4 regions of the Bacillus sp. JJ1533 genome follow, and region 1 is predicted to be linked to each of the others. Evidence: riboswitches for the same ligand, from Rfam matches in the RefSeq annotation. Region 1 holds a riboswitch; each other region holds the start of a gene.
The links. A riboswitch is a leader RNA that binds a small molecule or an ion and turns the genes downstream of it on or off. The one in region 1 is predicted to bind cyclic di-GMP.
Positions count from the first base shown of each region.

Region 2: linked by a shared signal. The riboswitch ahead of V7138_RS19800 (sensor domain-containing diguanylate cyclase) and the one ahead of V7138_RS12690 (Flp family type IVb pilin) in region 1 are both predicted to bind cyclic di-GMP.
Region 3: linked by a shared signal. The riboswitch ahead of V7138_RS17420 (hypothetical protein) and the one ahead of V7138_RS12690 (Flp family type IVb pilin) in region 1 are both predicted to bind cyclic di-GMP.
Region 4: linked by a shared signal. The riboswitch ahead of V7138_RS06310 (anti-repressor SinI family protein) and the one ahead of V7138_RS12690 (Flp family type IVb pilin) in region 1 are both predicted to bind cyclic di-GMP.

Region 1 covers NZ_JBALOV010000025.1:145,889-153,459, forward strand. Annotated here, with positions in the region: gene V7138_RS12675 (pilus assembly protein TadG-related protein) at 1-826, opposite strand, end outside; gene V7138_RS12680 (TadE/TadG family type IV pilus assembly protein) at 826-1,206, opposite strand; gene V7138_RS12685 (A24 family peptidase) at 1,203-1,694, opposite strand; gene V7138_RS12690 (Flp family type IVb pilin) at 1,788-1,976, opposite strand; cyclic di-GMP riboswitch class I at 2,094-2,180, opposite strand; gene V7138_RS12695 (DUF192 domain-containing protein) at 2,271-2,603, shown strand; gene V7138_RS12700 (sensor domain-containing protein) at 2,686-4,761, opposite strand; gene V7138_RS12705 (STAS domain-containing protein) at 4,877-5,188, opposite strand; gene V7138_RS12710 (FapA family protein) at 5,209-7,302, opposite strand; gene V7138_RS12715 (PP2C family protein-serine/threonine phosphatase) at 7,313-7,571, opposite strand, start outside.
Region 2 covers NZ_JBALOV010000036.1:66,661-74,231, forward strand. Annotated here, with positions in the region: gene V7138_RS19775 (RNA polymerase sigma-70 factor) at 1-550, opposite strand, end outside; gene V7138_RS19780 (phytoene desaturase family protein) at 570-1,811, opposite strand; gene cyoE (heme o synthase) at 2,031-2,933, opposite strand; gene V7138_RS19790 (hypothetical protein) at 3,214-3,663, shown strand; gene V7138_RS19795 (YxcD family protein) at 3,651-3,941, shown strand; gene V7138_RS19800 (sensor domain-containing diguanylate cyclase) at 3,972-5,162, opposite strand; cyclic di-GMP riboswitch class I at 5,326-5,453, opposite strand; gene V7138_RS19805 (ABC transporter ATP-binding protein) at 5,737-6,846, shown strand; gene V7138_RS19810 (ABC transporter permease) at 6,836-7,571, shown strand, end outside.
Region 3 covers NZ_JBALOV010000033.1:200-7,770, forward strand. Annotated here, with positions in the region: gene V7138_RS17415 (Ltp family lipoprotein) at 334-951, shown strand; cyclic di-GMP riboswitch class I at 1,416-1,506, shown strand; gene V7138_RS17420 (hypothetical protein) at 1,521-1,829, shown strand; cyclic di-GMP riboswitch class I at 2,163-2,249, shown strand; gene V7138_RS17425 (hypothetical protein) at 2,740-3,003, shown strand; gene V7138_RS17430 (GNAT family N-acetyltransferase) at 3,315-3,821, opposite strand; gene V7138_RS17435 (response regulator transcription factor) at 4,563-5,243, shown strand; gene V7138_RS17440 (ABC transporter ATP-binding protein) at 5,339-6,253, shown strand; gene V7138_RS17445 (ABC transporter permease) at 6,324-6,998, shown strand; gene V7138_RS17450 (sensor histidine kinase) at 7,109-7,571, shown strand, end outside.
Region 4 covers NZ_JBALOV010000011.1:64,975-72,545, forward strand. Annotated here, with positions in the region: gene V7138_RS06265 (S24/S26 family peptidase) at 1-58, opposite strand, end outside; gene V7138_RS06270 (PqqD family protein) at 48-308, opposite strand; gene V7138_RS06275 (hypothetical protein) at 308-1,090, opposite strand; gene V7138_RS06280 (hypothetical protein) at 1,173-1,388, opposite strand; gene V7138_RS06285 (lasso peptide biosynthesis PqqD family chaperone) at 1,682-1,972, shown strand; partial or broken gene V7138_RS06290 (lasso peptide biosynthesis B2 protein) at 2,068-2,480, shown strand; gene V7138_RS06295 (nucleotidyltransferase domain-containing protein) at 2,458-3,639, shown strand; gene V7138_RS06300 (VanZ family protein) at 3,703-4,170, shown strand; gene V7138_RS06305 (helix-turn-helix domain-containing protein) at 4,222-4,554, opposite strand; gene V7138_RS06310 (anti-repressor SinI family protein) at 4,684-4,824, opposite strand; cyclic di-GMP riboswitch class I at 4,859-4,948, opposite strand; gene V7138_RS06315 (YqhG family protein) at 5,326-6,120, opposite strand; gene V7138_RS06320 (DEAD/DEAH box helicase) at 6,098-7,571, opposite strand, start outside.

The DNA.
Region 1 (7,571 bases):
AAGTTCCAATGACTTCAGCATTACTGCTTGTTGATGTAACATTTTTTATGAAGAAAGTGGCAAAGCCAACAACCTCAACTTGTTTCACCTGTTTCGCATTATCAATTAAAATCGGCTTGAAAACTGGTACTAAAATAAGTCGTTTGCAATCATCGCTGTAATCTAAATAAGTCTGATTTGGGCATGCTTGAATCCGCTTTGTAACAGCCGTATATGTTTTTCCGGCCATGGCCCCTGTTTCAGTGTTTAACACATCGCCAACCTTTATTTCAAAACCATATCCATTTTCTAAATCTGTTTCATAATTTTTTGCACCGGGTCCAGTTAAGGCAAGTGCCCCAAAATTTCCATAGGTTGCATCAGCAACCTTCAGCTTGACTTCACTTCCAAATTGTAAGGAATTCGAATATTCTACCCCTAGTGGCACAGCCCCAACTCCTGATGTTACAGGCATCAAATCTACAGAAGCATCTGCCCGGATCACTGGATTTTCAAAACCAAGGGTACGAGCGAAAAATAACTGGACTTCCTTGTTTGCAATGACCTCGATCGTTGTTGAGTTATTTTGAATAAAGATTGAAAAATCACTTGGGTTCTCTTTATTAAGTTCAATCGTTTTCGTTGCCATCATTTGAGCTTGAGTTTGATTTAGAGGCAGTTCCCCTGCTCCTGCTAAAGCAGCAGCATCCGCTACCTTTTGAATTTTGGCCTTTTCTAAGTATAGATTCCCCACATCAGCGACCAATGCAAGTAATCCTAAAAACACACTCATCATAATAGCAATAAGTACAATCGTTGCCCCATCTTCTTTTTTAAAAAATTTCATTATTCTATCCTCATTGTTGTTTCATTTTCAAGCTGAAATGGATTCGGTACAACACGATCAAGAAGAGGGGTTGAAAGCGTAACTGGGTAAGAAATCGCAATGGTTACAAATTCACCCCTTGAGCGACCAATTTCAGGTGAAATATTCACTTTAACCAATTCGCTTGTCATTACTTCTGTTGCCTCAACTGCAGTCCGCAGGATATCCTCATTACTTCCGCCTACACTTGCCACTCTAGCTGCCTCTCTACTTGCATGATTGAGGGTTAAATAAGCTGAAAAAATCCGTCCAAAATCAATGATTCCAAATACTAAAAACAAAAGGAGTGTAATCGAAAGTGCCATCTCAACAATTCCTTGACCATTCTGCTTTCGTATCACACTAACTCAACTCCACTATAAAGAAGCGTCCCAATCACGATCGCAACTCCATAAGGAAAGGCATGATGCATATCCTCTTTATCGATTCCATCAAGTGTACGAAAACGCATCGCAAAGAAGATCCTTTTGAAGAAGAAACCTACTTCTTTTTTATGAATTAAAATCGCTATCGCAATCACTCCGCCAATAATGGCAATCACGAAGAATGATTGAAAAACAAAAGTACTACCCTTTAAAGCTCCAATTGCCCCAAGTAGCTTGACATCTCCTGCTCCCATACCACCAAGTACGTACGGAATTAATAGTAGACCGAATCCTGTAAGAATACCGAAAAAGCTAAATTGAAGACCGTCCCATCCATTTGATACTGTATGAAAAATAAGACCGATAAGCATGGTTGGAAATGTAACAAGGTTATATATTTTTCTTTCTTTTATATCTGTAATAAAAGAAATGAGAAGTGCCAAGAATAAACATACATTTAGCATTCATCCACCTCATTTTCAAGTTCATTTAAAAATCCCCTACTCTCGCATTTTTAGGATAGTAGGGGAATTGGTTAGTTTACATTAATTCTATAATTATTGAGCTGGTGGTGTAAATTCGGTACCAGTTAGTTTCTTTCCAATTTCAGCAAATTTTGTTTGAATTTGTTCACCGAAGAATGTGATTGCTGCAACTGCTGCTAGAGCGATAAGTCCAAGAATCAAACCGTACTCAGTCATTCCTTGACCTTTTTCTTCTGTGAAAAATTGTTTAATTTTTTGCATAATATATATTTCCCCCTCGAAATTTTTGTTTTTATTTTTTTGACAATCGATGAGGTACAAAAAAGGGCGATATTATCCCGAAAGAATAATATCGCCCCTCAAGGGTTCGATTTATTTTTCGGTAGCTGGCGAGCATATTGTTTTCACAATGAAGCCCCTATAGCTTTGCGTCGCTAGGTTTCCCCAGGTTTGCCCTTATCGATTTTGTCATTGTTGTTTGCCTTACGAGTTAGAATATAACATGCCTATACAGCATCAAACAATCAGTAGATAATGGAAAGGCAGGAAAGAAATATGAGCAAAAAGACTCATATTCGCATCTTAAATCTAGAACTAAAGACCTATGATACTTTTTTAAAACGGTTAAAAGGCTTGATGTTTCAACTTAAACCGATCAAAAACGAAGCTATCATTTTAGAGCCCTGCAATTCCATCCATATGTTCTTCATGTTTTTTCCAATTGATGTTGTCTTTCTTGATAAAGAAAATCGAGTGGTGAAAACGAAGGAAGATGTGAAACCGTGGACCGTTATCTTTCCGGTTAAACATGCATATAAAACCATTGAAATGCCAGTCGGATCGATTCGGAAGTTTGGGATTCGGGATGGGTGTGTGATTGAGGTTTGAGTGGGATTCCTTGTCTGTCATACACAAAATATGAAATTTCGTAAATCCACCCAAAAAAATGCCATCCCGAAAGATGACATTCCTAATCATTATTCAACATATATTCTTTTATTTTTTCTACTGTTACTGGCTTTGAAAAATAATAACCTTGTCCCAAATCGCATCCAAACTGGACTAAAGCATCTGCCTGTTCTTTTGTTTCAATCCCTTCAGCCACAACCTTTAATTTCAAGCTATGAGATACGTTTATAATTGTTTGAATGATTTTCTGATTAGATTGTTCATGTTCAGAGTTATCAAAGAATGACTTATCTATTTTAATATAATCAAATGGAAGTTGAGATAAATAGCTTAAAGAGGAGTACCCTGTTCCAAAGTCATCTAACGATAAGTGAATACCTAAGCTCTTTATCCGTTCAAGTATTTTTACCGTTTTATTAATATCCAAAATCGCAATACCTTCTGTTATTTCCAAATTCAATAAGGAAGGTGGAAAGTTCGTTTGCATTAAAATCTTTTCAAGCTTCTCAACAATATTTTCCTGAAATAATTGGATTACCGATAGATTTACACTTACCATGATAGGTTTGGGTAACGTCATTACATGGTGAATAGCTTCTTCCAAGACCCAGTCGCCTAATTGATTAATAAATCCATTCTTCTCGGCAAGCGGAATGAATTCCATAGGGGAAATAAAACCGAACTCTGGATGTTTCCATCTAATGAGCGCTTCGATCCCTTTTATTTCTTTCGTCACAATTTCAATTTTCGGCTGAAATTCCAAATAAAATTCACCTTGTGCCAAGCCTCTTTGAAAATCACCTGTTAGCTTTGCTATCCTTTCCACTTGCCTCATCATGGTGTCATCGTAAAATTCGTAACCCTTCCCATTCGTTACATTATCTTTAATATGATGTAGTGCAATATTGGCATATTTTATTAATGAGTCAACACATACTGTATGTTCTGGAAATAAGCTTATTCCTATTCTTAGGGTCGATTCTAGACCAATATTAAGAGATTTGGGCACTATACTTATGATTTCCTCAACCATTCCTTCTACTTCAGAAATGCTCAATTCGCGCAACAGGATGAAAAATTCACAACCATTATACCTTGTGATAAACCCATATTTATCAACTAATTCACTTATTTGATTTACAACTGATTTTAATACCTCATCGCCAACATTGTGACCGTATGTGTCGTTTATGATACTTAATTGAACAAAATCCATGTATAGGAGGGCAAGCTTTTTGTTTTGGGACTTTGCCACCTTTACTTCTTTTTCAAGCATTTTATGAAAAAGATGTTTGTTAGGAACACCTGTCAATGAATCATAGTAGGCAAGAAAATTTATTTGCTCTGCAGACTTCTTTTTTTCTGTTATATCAAGGAATGTCCCCATTAATGCTGGTTTGTTTTTATAAGTTATGAGTGAGGATTGTAGCTCAACTATTCGTTTTTCCCCATTTTTTCGAACAATTGTAATTTCCTCTGAGCTGTTCTCTTTTCCACTTAAAAAATTGGAAACTCTTTTTAGAACGAGTTCTTTGCTCTTTTGGTCTAAAAGAGTATCATAGCGCATTTCAAGCAATTCACTTTCGGTATAGCCTGTTATCTCAATCATCTTTTGATTAACAAATTGATATTTACTATCTTGGGATATATATACACCTAGTGCAGAATTCTCTACAAGTGTCTGGTATTTTTCTTTAGACTCTTTTATTTCATTATCAAAAGTTTTCTTTGCGGTAATATCACGAGTCAGACCATTGAAACGAATGGGTTCGTTGAGATGAGAAACAACTGGCTTTCCCTTGGTTTTAACCCAACCGATAGACCCATCCTTTCTTATAATTCGATATTCGATATTAACTGGAGTCATATTAACAAATGCATCAATAAAAACTTCTTCTACGTATTTATCCTCATGATAAATCGATTTGTTCCATAGCTTTAATTCAGTGTATTCTTGATGCGTATATCCAGATACTTTCTTGATGCCATTCGTAAAAAGCATTTCATTTGTTCGGTAATCATATGACCAAAAGAAAATATCTATATCTTCTCCTAAAAAGTCTACATTCTCTTGACCTGTTTTTTTTAAAAAGGAAATCAAATTATTAACTTCAAAGTCTGTATAAATAGCATCCATCGAATCACCTTTATTTCCAAAATTCTATATGTGCTCCAATAACATTCACGACTGATTTAAACTATTGGTGTCCCGAGGAAAAAAATTGATATCTTTATACAAAAGTTGTAAAAGGTTATATAAAAACTCCTTCACCAAGAATATCGGGAATTTGTAAAAGATCGAACACATCCATTACTTCTTCTCTGACATTTGTTATTACAATCGTAATTCCTTTTTCTTCCATTGTTTTAACCAAATTTAGCAATAGACCAATCCCCGAAGAATCAACAAATGGGACATCTCTTAAGTTAAGGGTAACAGAAGAAAATTTTTCGATAGCTGGGAGTAGTTCCTCTTCCACAACTTCCGTTCCATCTATGTCTAAATCTCCCTCTAATTTAACTTCTACAGTTTTCTCATCCTTTATTAATAAAAAACGAATCATTATAAAATCCACCTATCCTATCATTGAATCTCAATTGTGCCATTATCGTTTAGGAATGCTGTTACATGATTTCTAGCTTCCATAAATGTATATTTACGATGACCAATTTTGATCGTACATCCTTCCATAACCTTTTTCATAACTATTTTTTGGTCTTCAGGGACCGCTATTAAAGTAGAAGTTCCACTCTCAGCCCCGACCTCATTGATATCTACGCCTAAGCGACCATACACCTCTCCACCTCGAAGAACTCCATAAATTTTCAAGGTTCCTCCAGCGTGTATCTTTGTATTAATACATCCATTTCCGAGGATCAGTATATTTCCACTACAATACAGTTTACTATTTACCGAGCTTGAAATGGTTATATAGGAATCAGGCTCCACAGGCGTCTTACTAAGTTCATGCAAATCCTTTACCTTGCGAGATAATAGCTTTATTGATTCTAAGGAGGTGATCTGATTGGTTAATGAAAGAAAGAGTTTGTTCAGCAACACCGCTATTTCTCTCCATTCATCATCTTGGAGGTATCCCTCACTTCTGTTCACAACATCGACGTACTTTTTGGCAATCGGAGGGAAGTTTTTGAATTTTCTTTCCAATAAAATTTTTAATAACGGCTGAATGCCTGCCCTTGTTAAGTCACTTGATTTAAAAGCTGCTGATTGTGACAACTGCCCAATTACTTTAACAATATTTGTCATATGTTGTTCTATTATCCCAAGAAGATGCCCTAATTCTGCAACCAGCATATTGTTCTTTCCCGCTGAAATTTCTGAACCAATAATAGTACCGTATCCAATTACCGCACCGCTTGCATTTAAAGTTGCATGGTCAATCGCTTTATGAACCATAACATCGCCTTCTGCCTCAACCATCATCCCATGTTTTACTTCACCGACAATTTCTATATCTCCAGAAAATCGAAGATTCCCTGATCCTAAATCAACATCTCCTAGATGTGTTAGTTTTTGCATAAGTGATATTTTTACAAGCTGTCCCCTTTTCTCAAGAAAAGGACGCCCTGATTCCGTAGCAACAGCTTTATCTTTAACAACCATAACACCATTACCTGTTCTCAATACAACAGGATGTACCTGTTTTGCTGGCAAGGGCTCATTTGTGACTGTATATCCAATTTGGCCAGGTACAGGAGGATGAACAATCGCAATAAGCTGTCCCCTCTCTACAGATGGAATCGTTTTGATCTCTCTAAAATCTACACTGCCATCCTCCTTTTCCTTAAGACCTTCGGTTGTGTCTGTTTCCACTTTAATTTCAATCCAACCATCTTTACCTGGCTTAGGTTGGATTCCCGTCACAATTTCAAATGTGCCTGGCTCTGTTGCTTCCAGTGCTTTATTTATTTCTGTGTGATTGAAACCGTGTCTTACATTCAACGTCTCTAATTTAAACAAAACATCCTCGTAGGAGAGTGTATGTTGTATCTCCTTCACTTCTTCAGCAATCAATTCAATATGGTGCTCAGCTTCTATATCTGGCACTTTCTTCTTAATTTTAAAGCCTGGTTCCACCTTTAATAATACCTTTAATCGATGATTATCCATGGAAACTGACCATTTTGTTTCCTTGACCTCTTCTTCCACCCGAATGTCATAAGAATCGTGTTCAGAGATAATTGTTGTCGTATCCTTGACTCTCATACCATTTTTATATAGAGAAACTCCAGGATGTACCGTGACCATCGGAAAATGAGTAGGGGATGACTTACAATATAGCTGACCATCCTTGACCCATGCTTTGCCATCGTATGAGGATGCTTGATTCCTTTGAGTCTCATGTATAACAGATTCCATTTGACCTTGACTTAATTTATCCACTGGCATTTCTTTTTGATTAGATACATGGTCTGCAATCAAATCCATCTGATTGATAACCGTTTCATTCATTTCGTTTACTTTTGTCTGCTCTAGCTTTTCATTTTTGACTTTCGTCAGTTTTACAATTCCAGCCTTCGAACCGATTCCTAAGAATCCTTTTGTTTCATTTTGAATAATTTCGATGGCCACATTATCTTTTGTTGTCTCTAACACATTTAGTCCAATCTCTATTGCTTCCCTAATATCTTTTCCTTTAGAAACAATACTTTCCATAACCATCCTCCTAACTCAATACCGGAGAATTCAAACTTGTTATATCCGCTTTTTTCTCACTTATCTTTAGTAAAACCATCGTAATATCATCTTTTTGTGGGACTCCCTGTGTGAACTCGTTCACTGACTCCATGACTCTTTTTTCAATTTCGCCAACACCTAGATCCTTGTTTTGCAATAAGGTTTGAGAAAGACGCTCTAGCTTATATTGCTCCCCATCCTTATTTTGAGCCTCAACAATACCATCCGTATAAAAAAACACTGTATCA
Region 2 (7,571 bases), on a different contig from region 1:
TTGCAGCACGTAAAAAAGAGTGAATCAAGTCTCCCATTTTCTCCTGACTTACCTGCAAGTCATTTATGTCATCCTTATAATCTAGCTTTTTCCTTGCCCTACTTAAGATTTTCCTGCAGTTTGTTACCTCTTTATCTATCATAAAAGCAATTTCATCATACTCATATCCAAATGCTTCTCTTAAGACAAATACCGCTCGTTCAACAGGACTTAGTTGTTCCATCAAAGACAGGAGAGCATACGAAATAGTGTCTTTCATTATGGCCACATGCTCCGGACCCTCATCGTGGATAATTATTGGTTCTGGCAGCCAAGGACCTATATAGACCTCTCTTTGCTTTCTGGCTGATTTTAACTGATCAATGGAACGATTGGTCACCATTTTACAAAGATAGGCTTTGATATTTTCGATTTGGCCACGACTAGACTTCTCAAAATCTAATAGAACATCATGAATAATATCCTCGGCATCTGTTATTGTACCCATTATGCGATAGGCAATCGAAAATAAGAGAGGCTTATATTCCCGATATAAATGTTCATCCAACATTTTGATACCCCTCCTTTGATCATGTATTTTCAAGAATAAGTAGAGCAGCCTGTCTAGCACTTTGAAAGGAAGCATCTACAAGCATTCCATCTCCCACCCAGTCCCCCGCAATATAAAATCCAGGTATCTGTTCAACAGATGGCGAGGGTCTTTTGCTTTGGGCTGCTAAAACTAAACTATTTGTAACTGTCATTCTAGGAAGATATCGTTTATAGACTACATACTTCTCCCAACCCGGCTGAACTTTTTCGATAAAATTCTCTAATTCTCTTTCTGTATCCTCATTAGTGTTACTATATTTCATCACATGAACAATTTGGAAATCCCGGTCGCTTAATCTCGCTACCTTGGAATGATTCGAAAAATAAAATGGTTCCTCCAACCCCATCGCAAAATTAACTTTTGGGTGAGGTAACTTTGACAAAATAAGATCCATACAGGCTACACGTACTGGAATACATTCTTTTATATTTGGGATGTTTTTCATTTCTGATAGCATGTTAGCTGTTTCATGAGGACTTGAAGTAGAAAGTACATTGTGTGCGGTAATCGTTTCTTCATTTGTATGCACCGTGAATTGCGGAAAAGTACCATTAACCTTTGTAACACTTTTACTTGTTTGAAAGTGGACCCCTTTTTCGGTAGCCATTTTTCCTAAGGTATCTATCATATTTTGCCAGCCATTGTTTAGGTAAATTGCGTTTCCTAATTGAAGTTGTTTTAATGCTGCACCAGCACTTAACAGGTCAGGCTCATTTGAATAGGTGGACAAACGGGATAACATGATGATAAGCTGCTGAGCAACCTCATCCTTTATCCTATGCTGCAACCATTGTCGTAATGGTATATTTTTAATTTTGTTTGTATCTATTTTCTTATATTTAATGAAAAAAGAGAATAGCTCTTTCTTAGCTTTCCAATTTAATAATGGGCTAGTTATGAGACCAATTGGTGTAGCCGGAATATCGTAAATTTGGTTATTGTGAACAATCTTTCCTTCTGTTGGAACAATGCTCCCCTCTACTTCAATGCCCAATTCGCCAAGGACCTCCAACGATTTTCCTTTCGAATAAAGTGCATGTGGTCCCAGATTCAAATAAGAATCCAGCTTCTTCGTCGTTTTTCCTCTCCCACCTAGTGTTTTCGACTTTTCTAACACAAGCACAGACTTTCCAGCTCGCGCCAAGTAGATGGAAGCAGTTAGTCCAGCTACACCGCCTCCGATAATGATGCAATCCCATGTTTTTTCATTAAGTTGCATAATACTCACTCCCACAGTTCGATTTATAAACAAGACGATTGAGGGGTAGAATTTGTGACAGTTTGGGTTGAATTTTGGGCTGGAAGGTTGGGTGGGGCTCCAGATCGCCCCGAGACCACACCCACTTCCCTTTTCTATAAGCTAAATGCTGCCTCAAGCAGTTTTAAATGACACTAAAGAACCCCGCCACATCAAATACGGCGAGGTTTAATCCATACACTATCCAAAATATTTAGGTAATGTCACAATGACCATCAATAGAAAGATAAGCAATATATAGTTTACAGAATACAGGAAATTCCAGCGAGCCCATTTCATATCTTCTTTAATCGAAAAACCTTTAATACTCAAGATGATCCATCCGATATTGAGCAATGTCGCAAGGATGACAAAAACCATTCCAAGGTCACCTAAAAAGAAAGGCATTGGGAACAGACAAATAACCCAGAATAGAAAATGCCTCTTCGTAGCTGCAATACCACTAACGACTGGGAGCATGGCAACATTTGCAGCCTTATATTCATCAAACTTCCTGATCGCGATCGCATACGTGTGAGGCATTTGAAACACAAATAAAATCAAAAAAAGCACGATTGGGACGGTATGATTGATTGGTGCAACAGCTGCCCACCCCATTAATGGGGATACAGCCCCTGAAACACTGCCAATCACAGTATTTATCGTAAATCTGCGCTTAGACCACATCGTGTATAATACAACATACGTGAACCAGCCTACAAATGTAAAAAAGACAGCTTGATATGTGGTGAAAAATAAGAAAACAAATCCTAATACTGTACAAATAATGCCTAAGGCCAATACAAACTTCAATGAAAAGTTGCCTGTTACAGTTGGTCGTTTCTTTGTTCGATCCATGACTGTATCAATGTCTACATCATACCAATTATTAATAATTAAAGCCCCCGCCATGACGAGTGTACTTCCAATCATTGTATATAGAAACAATCCCAAGTTATCTTGAAATGAAACACCCGTAAAGTAAATGGCTAACCAAAATCCTGAAAACACAGGTAGAACATTTGCTAGTAAAACTCCTGCCTTAAAAAGAGATCTAAGATCAGCTATGAGGGATGTTTTTTGTAGCTCTATTTCTGTTTTCATTATATATCCTCTCTCCTGCCTTCTATTACTACAAATATACTATACCATTTTTATAGCTCTTAGGATAAGAAAACCACTTTTTACCTACATCTATAGTGATATTGACCTGGTTGGGTATATAAGGTTTTGTTACTATTTTCCAGCATTTTTTTATCTATAAAATGAAACCTTCTCTCATTTTCATCGTATATAAGAGTGAAGGTGAATCACAAGAGAATTTCAACGAAATAGGTTATAATAGTAAAAATATAAATACTAACATATGGAGGTACACATTTATATGAAAAAGGTTTTATCAGCATTAGTAGCACTTACCCTGATTCTTTCGCCACTTGGGAACTTTGTTTTCCAAGACCAAACCACAACTGTTGAGGCAAAAGGCTATAAATCAGGTAAACGTGGTTTTAATAATAATATTGGAAACACGAACAAATCCAACTTCCAACAACAACAAAAGAAAAAGGAAGAAAATAATGTTACCAACAAATCAACTACTCCTACCAACCCTAAAGGTGGATTCATGTCTGGTGGGTTAATGAAAGGTCTAATGCTAGGTGGACTTGCAGGATTCCTCTTCGGTGGTCTTTTAGGCGGAATGGGTATGCTTGGTTCATTTTTAGGATTAATGATTAACGTTCTTGCGATTTATGTTTTAATTGTTGTTATTCGAAAAATCTTCGTAATGATTAAAGATCGCAAGAAAAATGAGGCGGATCCATGGCGTCGCTAATTCTTTCTGAACAAGAAATCATTAATGCTGTCTGCGTATATATTGGCTTAAAGAAACAAGTCAAGCCAGAAGAAGTTGAAGTAGAACTCATGTATGACGATGACTACGGATTCTCCGCAGAAGTATATGTGAATGATCGAAAACAGGTCCTCATTATGGCGAACTTAATTGAAGCGATTCGTCTATGGCTTGGTGAATTTCTGAACAGAGACCCCTATGCCGGGATTAAGCTTGTATTAGATGATGAAGAAGGCATTATTGCCCATATAAACGAGTAAAAAGCTCATCCACTTGGATGAGCTTTTTTATTAATTGGCCACGACCATTCGGTTTTTTCCACTTTCTTTTGCAGCATAAAGCGCTTGGTCTGCTGCCTTTTTCAAGGAATCCACTGTTGTTCCATTATAAGGATATATCCCAACACCAGAGCTGATTGAAACAGTGACTTTTTCATCCTCAATAATGAGTGGGTGTGCACGATAGTACTCTGTTAATGTATCGTAGATTTCGTTTACCCCCATATCGATTTGAGTTTTTATGAGGATCATGAACTCATCACCCGCATACCGATAACCTTCGACCTTATCATTGCATAGCATTTTTATTCCATCTGCAACAATCTTTAAATACAAATCACCAGCATCATGGCCGAAACGGTCATTGACTTGCTTTAAATCGTCAGAGTCGATCATCATAACGATAATTTCGTCATTTTCGTTTCGAATTAACTGGGCTAAATCCTCGTGGAAAGCACGGTGGTTTTTTAAATCTGTTAATTCGTCGGTACGGGACATCGTGTATATTTTTGCGTACAATCGAGCAGTTTCAATCGAATTGATAACCTGTGCACCGATCATTTGTAAAAGATCTTCGTGCTCCTTCCGATAGGCGAAGTCCCTAAAGCTTTGAGTCGAGATGACACCTTTTACTTGGTCATCAATTACAACTGGTACAAAAAGACAGGACCTTGTATCTTCGTCCCCTTCTCCCATTTTCGTATCAAATTCGATGTTTTGATTTTGACTTTTGAGGTGAACAATTTCTCGCGTTTTAATAACCTTTGATGTGTAATTTTCACCAAATTCCACGATACTTGGAGGTGCTGGTTCTCCGTTATCCATAATAAAAATCATTTGAATATGGGCATCGCCGGGATTATGCAAGGCAATATAAAATGCATCCGCTGGCATAACACGTGAAACCATTTCATAGGATTTTTGAAGAAGAACGCTTTCATTTAGGGTTTTGCTGCAAATTTGGGCAAATTCATGAAGGATACGGTAATGCTTGTTCATCCAATGCATATTTTCCATTTGTTCGTTCATTTGTTGGAGTTGAGTTAAAAGGGTATTGGTAATCTCTTGTTCTTCTCTTTCCTGACAGATCCCATCAAAAAAGCCGCGAGTCTCGTCAGAAATCAAATTCTTTTCAGAACCAATTCTTTCGATTAATCCACTTAATTTTTTTAATACGTTCAGATTCTGGATGGTTTTCTCCATGTGTAATCACTTCCAAAATTTTTTAGAGGATGTTCAAGTTATTGAGTGAAACCCTCCCTTATCCAAAAATCTAGTAAAATAGTAGCAACAGTAATGGTAAAATGGTATAAAAAAAGACTAATCATATACCGATTAATCTACGTCCTTAGATACGAGTTATTCTCGGCAACTGGCTGGCATGTCCCAAAAGGATGTTCAATAATTCTGGAGAATCCCTTCTTTATGAACACATTGGACTAAGCCCCTATAGTTTTGCGTCTTCATCTTTCAATGAATTTGCCTTTACTTTATTCAATTATCTCACTAAAGAAAGAGTATTTTAAATTGTACTATAATTATATTTCTATTTTTGCTTTAGGTCAATGAATTTAACCTAACCTTTTTCTAGAAATGTGAATTTTTTCCTACTACAAACACCCTACTTTCCTCCTAGTAACTATTCCCAATATGGCAACCCATATTTTTACACCTTGACTATTATGAATGTTATTGAAATTTTTACCGTTTCGTGTATAATTATGCCGGATTACATAAAACTATAATCTTAAACTATATAGAAAGAAGGGGGTTGCTAATGAACAGTATACCTATTATCCAGTTTAAAAATGTGACGAAACAATATGACAATGACCCACCGGTCCTCAACAATGTCAGTTTTGAAATAGAAAGAGGAAAATTCTATACCCTTCTTGGTCCTTCTGGATGCGGAAAAACTACAATCTTGCGTTTGATTGCAGGATTTATCGAACCTTCAGATGGAGAGGTTTACTTTAATGGAAAAAAGGTAAATACCACACCTGCCAATAAGCGTCAGGTTAATACGGTGTTTCAGGATTACGCCCTATTTCCACATCTTAATGTCTATGAAAATGTTGCCTTTGGCTTACGAATAAAGAAATTTAAGCAATCTGAAATCGATAAAAAAGTGAAAGAAGCTTTAAGCTTCGTCAATCTTACTGGCTATGAAAATCGTGAAATTAGAGAAATGTCTGGTGGTCAGAGACAACGTGTTGCGATTGCTCGTGCGATTGTGAATGAACCAGAGATTATTCTATTGGATGAGCCTTTGTCTGCTCTTGACTTAAAGCTGCGTACGGAAATGCAGTATGAGCTTCGCGACCTTCAAAAGCGCCTTGGTATTACTTTTATCTTTGTCACACACGACCAAGAAGAAGCGCTTGCGATGTCTGATGAGATTTTTGTTTTAAATAAAGGAAACATTCAACAGAGTGGCAGCCCGATTGATATATATGATGAGCCAATCAACCGCTTTGTTGCAGACTTTATCGGGGAATCGAATATCGTAAAAGGGAAAATGCACAAAGACTTTCTAGTAGAATTTGTTGGTAAGAAATTTGACTGTGTTGACCAAGGCTTCTCAGATAATGAGGATGTTGAAATTGTCATTCGTCCTGAAGATTTAGAGATTACCTCTGTTGAAAAAGGAAAGTTACAGGTAGTTGTAGATTCACAGCTTTTCAGAGGGGTCCACTATGAAATTTGCGGTTTTGACAAGGACGGAAATGAATGGCTTGTTCACTCTACAAAGAAAGCGAAGGTTGGCGACGAGATCGGACTTTACTTTGATCCTGAGGCGATTCATGTTATGCGTATCGGTGAAACGGAAGAAGAATACGATCGCCGTTTAGAGGCTTATGTGGACGGGGAAAGCCATGGAAAATAAGCTAACCCGCAATTTATATTTTATCCCTTATGCACTATGGATTCTTGTATTTGTTATTGCACCAATTACACTTGTACTCTATTATTCATTTTTTGATATAGAAGGAAATCTTTCATTAATCAATTATAAAACATTTTTTACACCTATTTATCTAAAAATGACATTAAGCTCATTTTGGTATGCCTTTTTAATAACAGCTATCTCTTTATTGGTGGCATACCCTACAGCCTATTTAATCACAAGAACAAAGCACAAACACCTTTGGCTACTGCTCATCATTGCTCCATCTTGGATTAATCTACTATTAAAAGCATATGCTTTTATCGGGATTTTTGGAGCCTATGGAACTGCAAATGCAATCCTTGAAGTTCTAGGTATCGGTTCTAGACAGTTGTTATTTACGGATTTCAGTTTTGTATTTGTATCGGTTTATATTTTTATACCATTTATGATTTTACCTATCTTTAACTCATTAAATGAGTTAAATCCGAGTCTATTAGATGCCGCTAGAGACTTAGGTGCATCTAAATGGACAACGTTTCGCCGTGTGATTTTTCCACTGACGATTCAAGGTGTAAAATCTGGATGTCAGGTTGTATTCATCCCTGCCCTATCATTGTTCATGTTGACACGATTAATTGCAGGTAACAAAGTGATTACACTTGGTACAGCGATTGAACAACAGTTCCTTGTCACACAGGATTGGGGTATGGGTTCGACCATTG
Region 3 (7,571 bases), on a different contig from region 1:
TCAGAAAAATTTAATCCACAGTTCGAACAATTTGTACTGCAACAAAGACAATCTATATTACGGTTGGTAAGGGCCCTTCTAGAAATAGGAGGGTTTTTCTTTTTACTTGTATTTTTTTACAAAAATAAATTCTACCAATTTTTTCAATTGGTGTTCTAGTAATAAAGGTAAATACTATATAAGTAAAAGGGGCTAGAATTATTGAAAAAATAATAACTGTTTTAATGGTAAAAATAATGAGGAGTGTCAACTGTAATTAGTTACAGGAATCAATAGGTGTTTCATCTGTTGATTTATAAATAAATTATACAAAAGGAGAGAATTATATTGGCTATGTTTATCGGCTTAATTAGTTTTGTTGGAATGCTTGTATTTCTTATCTTAGGTATTGTTGGGGCGTTAAGGAAGAGTAAGAAAACTAAAAAGAACTTTATTATAGCAGGTGTATGTTTTGTATTGTTAATCGCTGCCGTATCATTTAGTGGTGATCCAACTGAAACTGAACAAGCAGAACCCCCAGTAACAGAAACAGAAGAAAATGACGAAGTTGAGCAAGAAGAACCAAAGGAAGAGGAAGTAGTACCTGAAGATGAAAAGAAAGAAGAACCAGAAAAAGTTGAGCCGGAACAACCTAAAGAAGAAGTGAAAGAAGAACCTCAATTAACAGCTTCACAGCAAAATGCTATTCGTCATGCTGAAAACTATATTAGAACAATGCCATTCTCAAAGTCGGGATTAATTGAGCAGTTGGAGTTTGAAGGTTATACCACAGAGGATGCTACTTTTGGAGCTAATAATATTGAAGTAGATTGGAGAGAACAAGCGGTGAGACATGCTAAACATTACAATGACACTATGCCAATGTCAAGGCAAGGTTTAATTGACCAGCTAATGTTTGAAGGGCACAGCCAAGAGGATTCGACATATGCAGTTGATCAAATAGGGCTTTAAAATAAAGTTCATAGCATTAACAGATGCTTTTGTTTAAGATTTTGGCTGTCAGTTTGACAGCCTTTTTCTTATTAAACTTATTAAACTACCATGAAAATAAACTTCTCGTATTACAAAAAAAGACCACATTAAAGAATACCCTACTAATTCGATAAAAAAAGAGAGCTAAATTAATTGATCTATGGATTCATGGACTTGATTAAGAACCATTCTAGACATCTTAGTGTATTTTCATTCTCTGTGGTGCAGCAATGATTTTGGCTGCATGGATGGCTAACGGGTCCTTTTATTTTCAACTGTTTCACTTACCTAACCCAAATATAAATGGTGAATCGATCTTTTTTTATTTAATTGAAGAGTGAGTACTTAGGGTTTTAACCCATTTAGCTGAATTTTAAATTTCCAATAAACGGTCAATGTAAAATGTGTTGATTTATATTATTCTATTAACTACAATGTCAATCTTTGAAAAAAGGCAAACTTATCGAAAGGTAAGGACGCAAAACTATGGATCTAAGGTGATGGAAATAATACTATGATTGCCAGGTTACCAAGGAGGAGAAAAAACGTTGGATTATCAATTGGAAAATGGTTTTCAGTATAAAATGGTTGTTAATAAAGTTCCTACGAGGCAAGAATTTTTTCAATTCCCACGAGAAATTAGCCTAAGGGTGAAAATAGGTAAAAAGGTATATCTGTTTAATTACCAAAAGATAATTAACACAATAGAGAACAGTTTATCTTACTCTGAAAAAATTGAATTATTTAATGCTCTAACTAGAATAAATGAAAGAAATAATGACTTCTCTAATTATTTAAAAACTATACTTACTGGAATAATTACAAGGGAAGAATATTCGGTGTCTATAAAGGAATAGTATCGAATAGGAGAAAAGTGTCTAATTAACTGTGTCTATATACGGTAAAAGTATAAGATGTTTTGTTTCAATATAAACTAAGTGTCTATTATTTGTTACTCTTTAGGTAATGTGTCCTTGTTGCCAAATTTTTTCGTTTTTGATTGGTTTAAGTTAAAACATTAAGCCTTTTAACCGTTTTATGAAAGTGTTATATGTCTTAAGCTTTAGTGGCAAGGTGCAAATGTGGGTGTTTTTACTCATGTTTCTTTCCTGCCTTTCCATTATCTACTGATTGTTTGATTCCATCGTTGCATGATATATTCTTACTCGTAGGGCAAACAACAATGACAAATTCGATAAGGGCAAACCTGGGGAAACCTAGCGACGCAAAGCTATAGGGGCTTCATTGTGAATTCAATATGCTCGCCAGCTACCGATAAATAAATCGAACCCTTGAGGGGAGATATTATTCTTTCGGATAATATCTCCCTTTTTTGTGCCTAATCGATTGTCAAAATAATAGACGAAAAATTTCGAGGGGGAAAAATATAACTTGAAGAAATCACCCACGCAGACATCTTTCCTTGTGCCGTTAAGGCATTTAACTCTTCCTTCATTCGAACACGCTCTGTAATTGTTTCTTTTATCGTTTCTAAAGTATTCGTAACATCGGAAAAATTTTACGCAATCTTTACAGCGATACCGCTGCTGTTCCATTGTTGGCATTCCTGCTACAATGAATATTTCCCGAATCAGACAATAGTTAATCGAATGACAGTGAGTGCAGGTGTAGCCCTTTTTTGTTTCTGTCTGGATTCCTCTTTAAAAAATAGGTTCACTTGCAGAAGATGCTTGCAAGAGAATTCAAGAGGGAAAAGACAGTGGACTTAGGTTGAAATTAAAATACAAAACTTTTAGGAGGGGTTAAATGGGAACAATTTATTTAGAAAAAGTGAAAGAGTTTGAAAGTAAGGTAAACGCCTATAAGGAGATTGACGAACGATGTGAAGCCTTGAGGAGTTCAATAACAGTAAGTACACTTATTCGAAATACCGAAACAGGGGCTACTTTAGCAGTAACAAACATGCCTGAAAATGAAATATTTTTCTTTGCAGGAAACTTAGAAACGGGCGAAGAAGAGAAATACTACTACCTAAACAAAAATTGGGAAGTAATAGAGCGTGATGTTTGACGGGCTATATCAACCTAGAAATGGGTAGACGAGTTTAATGAAGTAGAACACTAACTTGTATATTTTGTTTAATAACTTTTTCTCTTATTAATAACTGAAATCCAAACTACGATTGCAGAGTTGAAGAGCAGAGCTGTCATAAGGGCAGCTTTTTCTTGTTGTACTAACGGGCAGGTTAGTTCAACAAGGTATTCCAATCTTTGAGATATTTTTTTAGGAAAAGCCCAAAAGGAAAATATTCCTTTTGGGCTTTGAAGGTAGTTTATCTAATTATTAAATAGGGTTATCAAATTTCTTCACTAATTTAGTCTTCACTTTTCACCAACTGCTAATACCCAGTTATTACATCGTATGAAACTACCAATGGGATATTCAAAATCACATTCACCAATTAGCGAGAAACCGAGCTTACGACAAATTGCATTAGAAGCGGGGTTGGTGATTTTTGGGAAAGCGTGAATGAAACTATGCTTCTTTTCAGAATTAATATTAGCAATGGCTGTGGCTGTTGCAATTGTCGCTATCCCTTTACCCTGATATGCAGCTAAAACACTCCAACCTATCTCATAAATAGGTTCTCCTTGCCAAATCGTATCCCAATAGCCGACACTACCAACGGTCTCAAGATTTGGAAGCAAGAGAATCTTAAACATACGTCCAGTTCCCTTTTCCGAAATCTCACAGTACCGTTTATGACGAGTTAGGATTTTTTCCTCTGTCTCTGGACCTCCAAAGTGTACTGTCATCTCAGGAGCATTTAGAAGATGAAGCAAATTAAGATCGCCTTCACCCCAAGGTTCAATCCTTATTTCTGACATATTTCTTTGTTCCAAAATGTCACTCACCCCTTGTTTTGTATTTCTGACTGTACTGTGGTGGTCGGACAGTTATCTAATAATTAAAAATATTCATATACTATATTTTATACATACATATATTTTTGGTCAATTTATTTTTGAACTCTAGATTGATCCATACTTAGAAGGAATTACGTATATTTTTGTTGAAGTTATTAAGCTAACGGGGCATTTATTGAAAGAAGAACAAGATGTTAAAATGGGTTTATCAGCAAAGTTTTAGTTTTATTATATTTCTTACCACATATAGTGCTTTACATTGAGGGCATTTTAAGAAGTTAGCTCAACAAATATAGAAAACATTCCTTTTATATTAGAGTGTATTGGTTTCTTAAGGAAGAGGTTATTTAAGGATGAGCCTGCGTTTCTTCATGAAATTCTAGTTAAATTATCTTAATAATAGTTTGAATTGGGGACGGGCCACTTGCTTCATTATTATAAAACAAGTGGCCCGTCCCTATGGTTATTTAGTAGAGCAATCGGGACAATATATACCTCTATCCCCCACGCCCACCGGAAAAGTAATAAATAGTAACTCCTTATCGTTCTAGCTTAGTCGTATTATTTCATAGTGGGGTGAAATAGGTCTGTCATCTTTTTTCCATACGAAGAAATAGAAAAATAGCTCCTTAAATAATACCGAGTTTTATATATGTTATATTTTAGTTATAGAATAAGTGATTAAAAAAATGGGTGATATTGATGTATGAAGGTAAACGGATATTAATTATTGAAGATGATCAAGAGATTAGTAGACTATTAAGAGTAATTTTGGAAAAATCGCATTTGGAACCGGTTGCAGCTTATTCGGGTACAGAAGGTTTATTGCAACTGCAAAATAATACCTTTGATTTAATTTTATTGGATTTGATGCTACCTGGTAAAAGTGGAGAGGAACTCATAAAAGAAATTAGAGAAAAGAGTTCTATACCTATTATTGTCATTTCAGCGAAAGTTGATATTGAGAATAAAGTGCAAGTATTGAAAATAGGTGCGGATGATTTCATAACCAAACCGTTTCATCAGGAAGAAGTAATGGTTCGAGTAGAAGTCCAATTAAGAAAAGCAAATTTTCACCCGGAGCAGTCAGCGGAAATAGGATGGCGTGAGCTTAAAATGAATACGGAAAAACGGTCTGTAACTTTAAAAGAGGAAGAGCTACAGCTGACGAATGCTGAGTTTGATATTTTAATATTTTTCATGAACAATCCCGAGCGTGCACTTTCCAAAAAGGAGATATATGAAAGCATTTGGAAAGGGACCTATTATGGTGATGATAATACAATCAGCGTTCACGTCTCTAACCTGCGCAAGAAGATTTCCGAAATTACTAGTGAAGAATATATTAAGACCATTTGGGGAGTAGGCTTTATGCTTACCTGATCTCTTTATGAATTCTTTATGTTTTGCTTAAAGGATTTTAAAGACTTCTAAGCTAAACTGAAAATAACAAGAGATTTAGTGAAGGAGTCGAAAAGATGGATACCATTATTCAGACGTATCAACTAACGAAAAAGTTTAAGAAACAAGAGGTTCTTAAACCTCTTGATTTCTCAGTAAAAAAAGGAGAAATCTGTGCACTAATTGGAAAAAATGGTGCGGGCAAATCGACGTTGTTCAAAATTCTAGCAGGCCAATTAAAGCCGACGAGTGGGGAGATTTTGCTTTTCGGAAAATCTGGTAAAGAGATAGAACATGTGAAAAAAAGAATGGGTTTTATGATCGAAACCCCTACATTTTTCCCGGATTTTAATGCAGTTCAAAATCTAGAATATTTTCGGATTCAACGGGGTGTCGTTGAAAAGAAACGTATTGATGAAGTCCTAGAAATTGTCGGTTTGGCAAATGAAAAGAAAAAACGATTTAAAGATTATTCCATGGGGATGAAACAGCGATTAGGCATCGCTCTTAGTCTCTTAAGCAACCCCGATTGTTTAGTACTGGATGAGCCAATCAATGGATTGGATGTTGAAGGGATTATCGAAATCCGCCGATTATTGATGAAACTCAATCAGGAAAAACATATAACCATATTAATATCTAGTCATATATTAACCGAATTAAAATTGTTAGCCACTCGTTTTGTATTTATTAAAGATGGTGTAATCGTCGATGATTTAAGCATAGAGGCTCTAGAGAAGAGTAGGAAACAAATTGTCCTAACGGTTGATAATTCAGTGAAGGTGGCACAATTATTAGAACGAGCATATGAAGATATCGAGTTTAAAGTCCTTCCAAATCATGTTATCTCTATACAAAATCATGTAGAGAGTAGTGGAGATATTAATCGTCTTTTAGTTGATAATGGTGTAATGGTGAAGGAGTTTCGTATTGAAGCTCTGAATCTAGAGGAATACTTCTTAGGACTAGTGGAGGGAAGTAGTAATGATTAATTATATGAAAAGCGAATATTATCGTCTTCTGCGTAAAAAAGGTGTGCATTTCACTAGTGTAATATGTTTATTGTTGATCGTTGCGGCTGCCACTGTTCTTCGTTATTTAGACAAGGTGGACCCTAACTTCCAATATGCTACTAGTAATTATTTCTATTCAAATGTAATTGCCGTTGGATTACTGATAATAATCATAGGAATAATCTTTAATTCAGCTCTCACAAGCAAAGATAATATGTCGTTGCTTAAGCAATCTGTTTCTTTCGGCATTTCCCGGAATACTATCTTCTGGTCAAAGCTAATCTTGACTTTAAGCTATTTTGTACTAATTTGTGTCATTGGCATATTTTTAATGATCGCGCTAGGTGAGAACTTATTAATTACTGATAATCAGTCAGTCAGAAATTTTCTGATGGCGAGTCTAAATATGGCTCCACTTGTTTTAAGTGGATTTATTTTAACCCATGTGTTAAAAGTCATGAAAGTTGGAGATATTTATATCTTTCTTCTACTGTTATTTATATATGGATTTTCTAGTGATCTTCTACGGATGTTGCTCCGCCCGTTTTCAGGCTTAAGCGCAATCTATGAATATACGCCAAATGCGTTATTAAACGATAACCTAATAAACTATATGATTGATGCAGTCCAATTCAGTTACCAATGTTGGGTTATAGGTATCGTAATATCTGTGATTGCTTTATTCATTGGAGCAAGTAGATTTGCAAAACAAAACATCGATTGATCGAGAAGGGATGAATGGAAGTGAATAGCTGGTTGGTTATAATCATCTTGGTTTCCCTGCTAATTGTTTCGGTTTCCAAGCTTCTACTGTTCCATTGGGATATTAGAAGGATGTCAAAACAATTAGAGGAAATCAGTAAAAATTTCAGTACAAATGAATTAGTTCGCACAAATACTCATAATAAAAACTTGGGCCGATTTGCTACGAATATCAACCAGCTGATTCAACTATTCAAACAGAACCAACAGTCTGTCGAAAGAAGAGAAATGGAACTAAAGCAAGAAATCACAAATATCTCCCATGATTTACGAACGCCTTTAACTTCAATCAAAGGATTTTCAGAGCTATTAACAGACCAGTCTATATCTGAAGCAGAAAGAAAAGAATTTTTAGAGATTATTCAGAAGAAAATCGATAATCTCACAATGATTGTAGATTTATTTTATGAACTCTCACAACTCGATTCCTCAGATGCGAAATTGATTATGGAAAAGCAGTTTCTAGATCAAATTGTTGTGGAAACAATGCTCATGTTCTATGAAGACTTTCAGAACGAGCAATTAGAGGTACGGA
Region 4 (7,571 bases), on a different contig from region 1:
TACCGTATTTCCTTATCAGATTTGAAAACAAAGCTATTTCGGAACTTTTAACCTGCATGTTCGATCAATCCACAATCAATTAATTGTTGTAAATAGATTTCAACATCTTCGGCTGTAGTTGATGAATTATAGTTTTCTTTTATCCTTTGAAGGAGTGAGATAGACGATTGGGATTTATCCAATAATTTCCAACAAAAGCCACCCATTTCATTTACCTTGGTGATTGTATAATTATCTGTGTTTAATATGATCCACTCATCATCTAATTGAGTGTTGTCGTAATTACTTTTTTTAATGTACTTGCTCATTAAGAGATCAACTCCCAAAACGTATCATTTTTTTGAAAATGTAAATCATATATTGGCACAGAGTTAACTAAGGTTTTCAGTAAGTTTAAAATTCTTTTCGTTTCGTGATGGGAATGCTCCCAGAAAAAAACTTTGTCGATTAGTTGAAACATTCCCTCAGCTTTCTTCAATTGAATTCGGTTATTTTGTAATGATTGATGAAGTATTTGGATACTTCCTAATGGTAAGCAATATTCCTTACAGTTTGATTCTAGTTCACTATTGAATGGTGAGTTAAAAGCTAAAATCTCATTTTGTGTTATTTTGACTATTGTGGCCTCATCGGATAAGAGCTCTTTTGGTTGAGATAAGCGAGCGGCTGTTGATTTACCGGCTCCAGAATGACCGGAGAAAATGTGAGCTTTTCCATTATCCTTTATACATGAGGAATGTAATAGTAACCCCCAATTATTATGAACTATAAAGGAACTATATAAATTTAATAAAGCATGTTGTAAAGCTAGCTCGTCATAAACATAAACTTTTGCATTTTTAAAAATAGAATCTACATGAATTAAATAGTCAGCCCGTTTATAACGGATGCTATTCCCTAATTCTCTGATTTCAACATCAAAGTTTAAAAAAGATGTTCCATAGCCTTCAAAGATTTCAATATATAAATCTGGTGGCTTTATTGTTTCTATGTTGGAAATAAAGTCCCTCTCAATAATATTTATTACCCTTATAGATTCACTTTTTACCTTAATTAAATGTTCGCCAACACAAATAGTTAAACCAATCACTTTATAATCTCCTCTGACTCTATTTAATGAAGGTAGTAAAGGACCTACTTCCTTCATTAAATTATATTTAGTCATTCAATTACTAATTTTTTCCTGGTGGTCCTCCTGGTCCTCTTCCTGGAGGAATTCCTCCATTCCCAGGATTCTCAGGGCCTACAGGATGTCCTCCTTCAGGTTCTTTTTTATTATGAGGGATATTGCCTATTTCACTTGCGGGGTTCCAACTTTTAGCCGTTTCGAATCTGATTGGTTGATGACTTAGGACCAACGGTCGATCATTTTTATTTTCATTTTTCATAATTACCAGCTCCTACTAAAATAAATTTGTTTACTATAAAGAACAGCGAAATTGAAACTCTTTTTAACAACAATGTCCGTAGATATTACTATCTGTTTCATTATAAAATATAAAATGTTCGTTTTAAAGAATTATCATTCGACAATTCCTAACAATTAATTTATCGTTTTAAAAACCCATATATTCTTAATAAAGAAAATTAAAAAAGGGAAATGACTTGAAAGTATTTACACAATGTAGGACTTAGTTTATAATGTTCTTTAAAAAGAACGTAAATTATAGGAGGAACCAAAATGCTAACAAACCAAACATTTTCATTAAATAATATCATTTCACAATCCGAAGGCAACATCGTAAGTAACATGGGCGAAGAAAAGGTAATGTTGAGTGTTCAAAATGGAAAGTATTATAACTTAGGAGAAATTGGCGGAGAGATCTGGGATCTTATTGAGAGCCCTAAATCTGTAAATGAAGTGATTTCTTCTTTAGTCAATGAGTACGATGTGATCCAAACTGAATGTGAAGAGGAAGTACTTTCTTTTCTTGAACACTTATATAATGAAAAACTAATTGAATTGAAATAAGAGGTGACATGAAAATTATTAAAAGAATTAAGGCGTTTTTTACTCTTGATTTTGCTACGAAAGTGATTTTAATAGAAGCTTAATTTTATTTAGCCTTGGGTCGTATTTTAAAAGCATTGCCATTTGCAAAAGTTGCACCTACTTTAGGGGTGGCTTTGAAGGAAACATCTTATAAGAAAAATGTTTCTAATATGAAGGAATTAAAAAATGTTGCAAACGCAATTCGGATTATGAGTAACTATACGTTTTGGGAGAGTCAATGTCTTGTTAAAAAGCGATTGCTGGGATGAAAATGCTTGAAAGACGACACATCGAGAGTACTCTTTATCTCGGTACTGCAAGGGATGAGAAGGGGAGTATGATTGCACACGCATGGTTGCGAAGTGGCAACTTTTACGTATCCGGTTCTGAGGGAATGGAGAAGTTCACGGTTGTCGGCATGTTTGCAAAAGGAGTTCGTAATAATGATTTCAAGGAAGATCGAAATGAACAACATTTATCAACTTGATGTTTCAAAGGTTCCTAAGGAACTTATCTTTCTATTAGATGTTATTAAAATGGAAACCGCAACTGATATTACGGAAAAATATAAGAAATCCCTTGATCAAATGGACTGGGATCACTTTCATAAATTGATTCTTCACCACCGTCTATATCCACTTTTATATTCAAAGATTAAATTATTAGAAAAGAGTAAAGTCCCAACGAAAGTCTTAAACTCGATTTCGCATTATTATCAAAAAAATACGTTTCAGATGCTGCATCTTTGTGGACAAATGGAGTATGTGAGTAAATTGTTTATATCAAATGGAATCTCTCCTTTGTTTTTAAAAGGTCCCGTACTTGCTACAGAGCTTTATGGTGATATTTCTCTACGCACCTCTGGTGACTTAGATGTTCTTATCCCGATTGGAGAGTTGGATAGGGCGGAACAACTTCTAATTGAAGAAGGCTATATAAAGGACGAATATATTCAATCAGTGCTGAATGATTGGAAGTGGAGACATCATCATTTTACTTATTTTCATCCGAAAAAGGGGATAAAGCTTGAAATACATTGGAGGCTAAATCCTGCTCCAACAAAAGAACCAAGCTTTAAAGAGTTATGGGATCGAAAAAGAGTAAGTACGATTACGAAGTATACAGTTTATATTTTAGGTAGTGAGGACTTATTTTTATTTTTAGTAACACATGGAGCTAGGCATGGTTGGTCCAGGTTACGCTGGCTATTTGATATCCATATGCTAGTTCAAAAAGATCTTCATTGGCCACGACTTCGAAGTTTATTACAAAAATATAAAGCTACACATATAGCGGGGCAAGCCTTGATTCTTTCGTCTAATTTATCGAAAACAAAAATAACGAAAGAGATGAAGCCATTCATAAAAAGCACTAGAAGTCAATTATTAGGCCAGCAAGCAATTTTTTATATTGAAAGAATGATTAATTTGCATACAAACCCAGTCCCCCAGGACATTTCAAAATATCATTCACGTCATTTATTTTCGCTTATGTCAATCCAACAAAAGTTTATGTTTATTTTAAGTACATTGCATCCTTATTATATGGACAAGGAAACATTGCCATTACCTAAGAAACTGCATTTTTTGTATTTTCCATTACGACCATTTTTATTAATTTGGCGAAGAGGGGGTAGGCAAGTTTAAACAAATAAGAATCAGGACATGATTGTAACGAAGTACATTGTTTGAAGGTAAAGGTAGGTTTTTATGTACTTATATATCATTCGCTTTATTTTAGGAATATTACCAGTTGTATATATGCTTTGGATATGGTTACAATCAAGTCATTTTAATCCTAGCAAATTTGAGGATATAGACGACCAAATTGGTATACAATTATATTATCTGCTAGGAGCTGCACTCGAAATTGGTCACCTTTTTCAGTTTGCTATTTTATATGCCTTATTGGTGATGGCTTTCCTGACCTTTGGAAAGCTTTCGCTTAAGATAGAAATTCTGCTGTTTATAATCTCGGTTTTATATGGAGCGCTGGATGAGATCCATCAATATTTTGTACCGTTCAGATCGTTTTCGTTTATCGATTTGGTAAAAGATTCGATAGGCGTCATTGTTGTATCCTATATCATCCACAAAAAGTATTTTAATCAGAAACAATCAAGGGTAGGCAAGTTTTTAAGAGGAATTACCGCACTCAAAAAGAATATCTCCCTATAAAATAAAAAAGCCCTTCAAGAGAAGAATTTTTCACTCTCCTGAAGTGCTTTTTTATTTATTGTTCGTATTTTTCCATTTGTTAAATTCTAAGAATGCCTTAAACTCATCCTTTGAAACCCCGGATTTCATTGCTTCTTGTACAAGTTGGGCCCAATCAGAATCAAGATCTTCTATTTGAACTTCGTGATCCTCATCATGGAGTAGAGTATTCACAGATACCCCAAGGACCGCAGAGATTTTCTCTAAAAATTGAATAGAAGGATTTGATTGAAGGTTGCGTTCAATTGAACTTAAATATGATTTCGCAACCCCTGCTCTATCAGCTAATTCAGATAAGGATAATTTTCTTTGCAAACGGTATTGTTTGATACGTTGACCAATCATAAAATCCACCTTCCTCCATTCATGATTATAACATAAAATGAAGAAAATTGTTTTGTATGACGAACGATTTAATCAAAAATATTGCAAGAAAATGTGTTTTTCCCAAGTAGGAGTGGGTTTCACTGTTCTTTATCCAATCATCGAGTCAAATCCGTCAGCTTTTTCTGCGAAGAATGCTTTGATTTCGTTCACACTAATTCCCATATCTAGTGCTTCTAAAATTAGGTCTACCCATTCCTGATCGAGTGTTTCGTTTTTTAATTGTGTCATACTTTCCAATACCCTCCCAAAATACAATAGTATTCCAGGCAGTCCAGCCATCATAATTGAAATCTCCAACCTTAGACCTGTGACTTTGCGTCCCCATTTTTCAATAGGTTTGCCTTTGTCTGTTCGAACCTAGCTGACTGACCTAACACGTTAGTCCATGTATGTATAGAACCTTTGTATTACTCTTTGAAGTATAAAGCATGATTATCAAGCTTTCTGTAAAAAACTGTCGATGTCAAAATATTTATAAAACATAAACAATTGCTTGTCCTGTATATCGAAAAAGGTCCGCTTTTTTCTGTTTATGTAGAATGAACTCGAAGGATAGGGAGAAAGACCTATGATTTGTTAACAAGGTAGTAAGGGAGGGGAATACATCACATCATTCCAATGAGGATTTTTGTAAAAACACCAAAAAATGGAAGGGTATTTGTCGAACGATTATTTTAAAAAAAGCCTAAAAAAATGTAACCTACCCCCAAAAATGAGGATAGGCCTATGTTACATCGTATTTTGACAAAGATAAAACAATCCACCATTGATAATTTCGACAAGGACTTTCGGTTCGTATTGGTCCCTTAGTGCTTCTTTTTCAATTTCATAGCTTTCTGGTTTTTCGTCAATCCCCTCGTAAAAGGCATCTAACAAAGTTAAATCCTCGTCCCAGCGCTTTCTTGCTTCTTCTGCCCATGCATGATTCTGTGATTCCACATACCCTCTCACATATTGCTGGAGACGATTGACGCCACTTTGTGGTTTTACAAGCGGTGACATCGTGTATGTTAAATCTGGAATTTTAGGAGTAAGTGGAAGCTTTTCAAGTTTTTCCTGAAAATCCTCCACTATGATTCCGTTAATAAGTTGTAAGCCAAGTGACATCAACACATCGCGCTTACGATCACTCTTATAGGAAACCTTCACATTTATCCCGAGCCATGGGTAAAGAGGTGTATTCCCTTGGGCCCCTGGTGGTATTTGTTGGTACAACCGAATATAGCTTGCTAGCTTTTTCGTTGATTCAAAAATTTGATGCAAGCGGGGTGCTCCGAAATGGATAAAGTCACCCTTTACATGATCGGGCGTTTGGTCCCGGTCTGTAATTAACGTAAGCTTCATTGGATTCGGTTCTCCGCCTGTTTTTTCCACATACGTCCAATAGAAGGGGCGGTTCATGAGTTGCTTATCTAAGTCGATTGTCAATTGCACGGTCATATAACCAGGATGCCGTTCAAGTATTTCACAATGGTTGGATACAAAATATTTTTCTAGAAAATTAACGATTTCCTGTTGCTGCACGCTGCTCACCCCCGTTTTGTTCTTCAAAACTGATAATCGATGTTAAATTCTCCATCTTAATTTTCATTTCGCCCTCACTCCGAGACCGAAGCATAATGTCTTGAATATGGTCTTCAATATTTCCAAGATCAAGCCGTGTTAAGATATCATCCAACTGCCCAATAACACGCTCGAACAGATTAATTTTTTCATATAAAAGCTTTAGAATATGCTCTTCAACTGTGTTCTTTGTTGCAAAATTGTAAATATGAACATCTTTTTCCTGACCTAGTCGATGAATACGACCAATACGTTGCTCAAGTCGCATCGGATTCCAAGGAAGATCATAATTGATAATATGGTTACAAAATTGCAAGTTAATACCTTCGCCACCGGCTTCAGTAGCAATCAAAACTTGGAATTTTCCTTTAAACAATTCTCTCATCCAATCTTTTTTCCCACGTTTGAATCCACCTCTAAATGGAACAGATGAAATGCCATTTTGCTGGAGGAACCATTGCAAGTACATTTGTGTCGCACGATACTCAGTAAAAATGATGACTTTATCATCAATTTGTTTAATTAACTCAACTGCTTTTTCAGCCTTTGTATTTTGATTGACCTGTTCGACCTTTTTCATAAGCCCTAAGACCATATCCTCAGGGACCGCAGCACTGCCATCTTCATTTTTCTTCTCAAGCATCTTTTTCAATGTGAAATAGACGGCCTCACGACTACTACAAGCTTCTCTTTGCAATGTTAAAATCGAAAACATACTCGATGCAAAGCCTGATAAGCTAGATCGATAAGCAGAAATTGCATTATATAACTCCTGTTCTGTTTCTGAGAACTCAATCGGAACGGTTTCAACCTTACGTTTTGTCCACTCAATCCCCGTATCATCTCGGCGATTTCGAATCATTACTTTATTAACCAGTTCTTTCAAATGCTCATGATCATCGATTGAGCGCCTCTTTTTCCCGAATAATTCCTCAAAATTCTCCTGATTACCTAAGTGCCCAGGCTTTAGTAATGATACAAGATTAAATATCTCATCAACTCTGTTTTGAATCGGGGTTGCTGTTAATAGTAAACAAAATTTCTTTTTTAGATTTTGAACAAATTCATAGTTTTTCGTTTTGTTATTTTTAAGCTTGTGAGCTTCATCAATGATGATCAAATCGTAATCTTGCTTATATACAATTTCCCGATGAGGGCTTCTTTTTGCCGTATCTATGGAAGAAACGATGACATCATATTGTTCCCACATATAGCTCTTTTTCTGTTGAACCGCAGGAATATAAAACTTTTGATTTAATTCCGAAGCCCATTGAGATACAAGAGATGCTGGAACAAGAATCAATACTTTCTTCACAAGACCACGAATCATATATTCTTTTAAAATCAGGCCGGCTTCAATGGTTTTTCCTAGCCCAACCTCATCTGCTAAAATCGCTTTTCCATTCATTTTT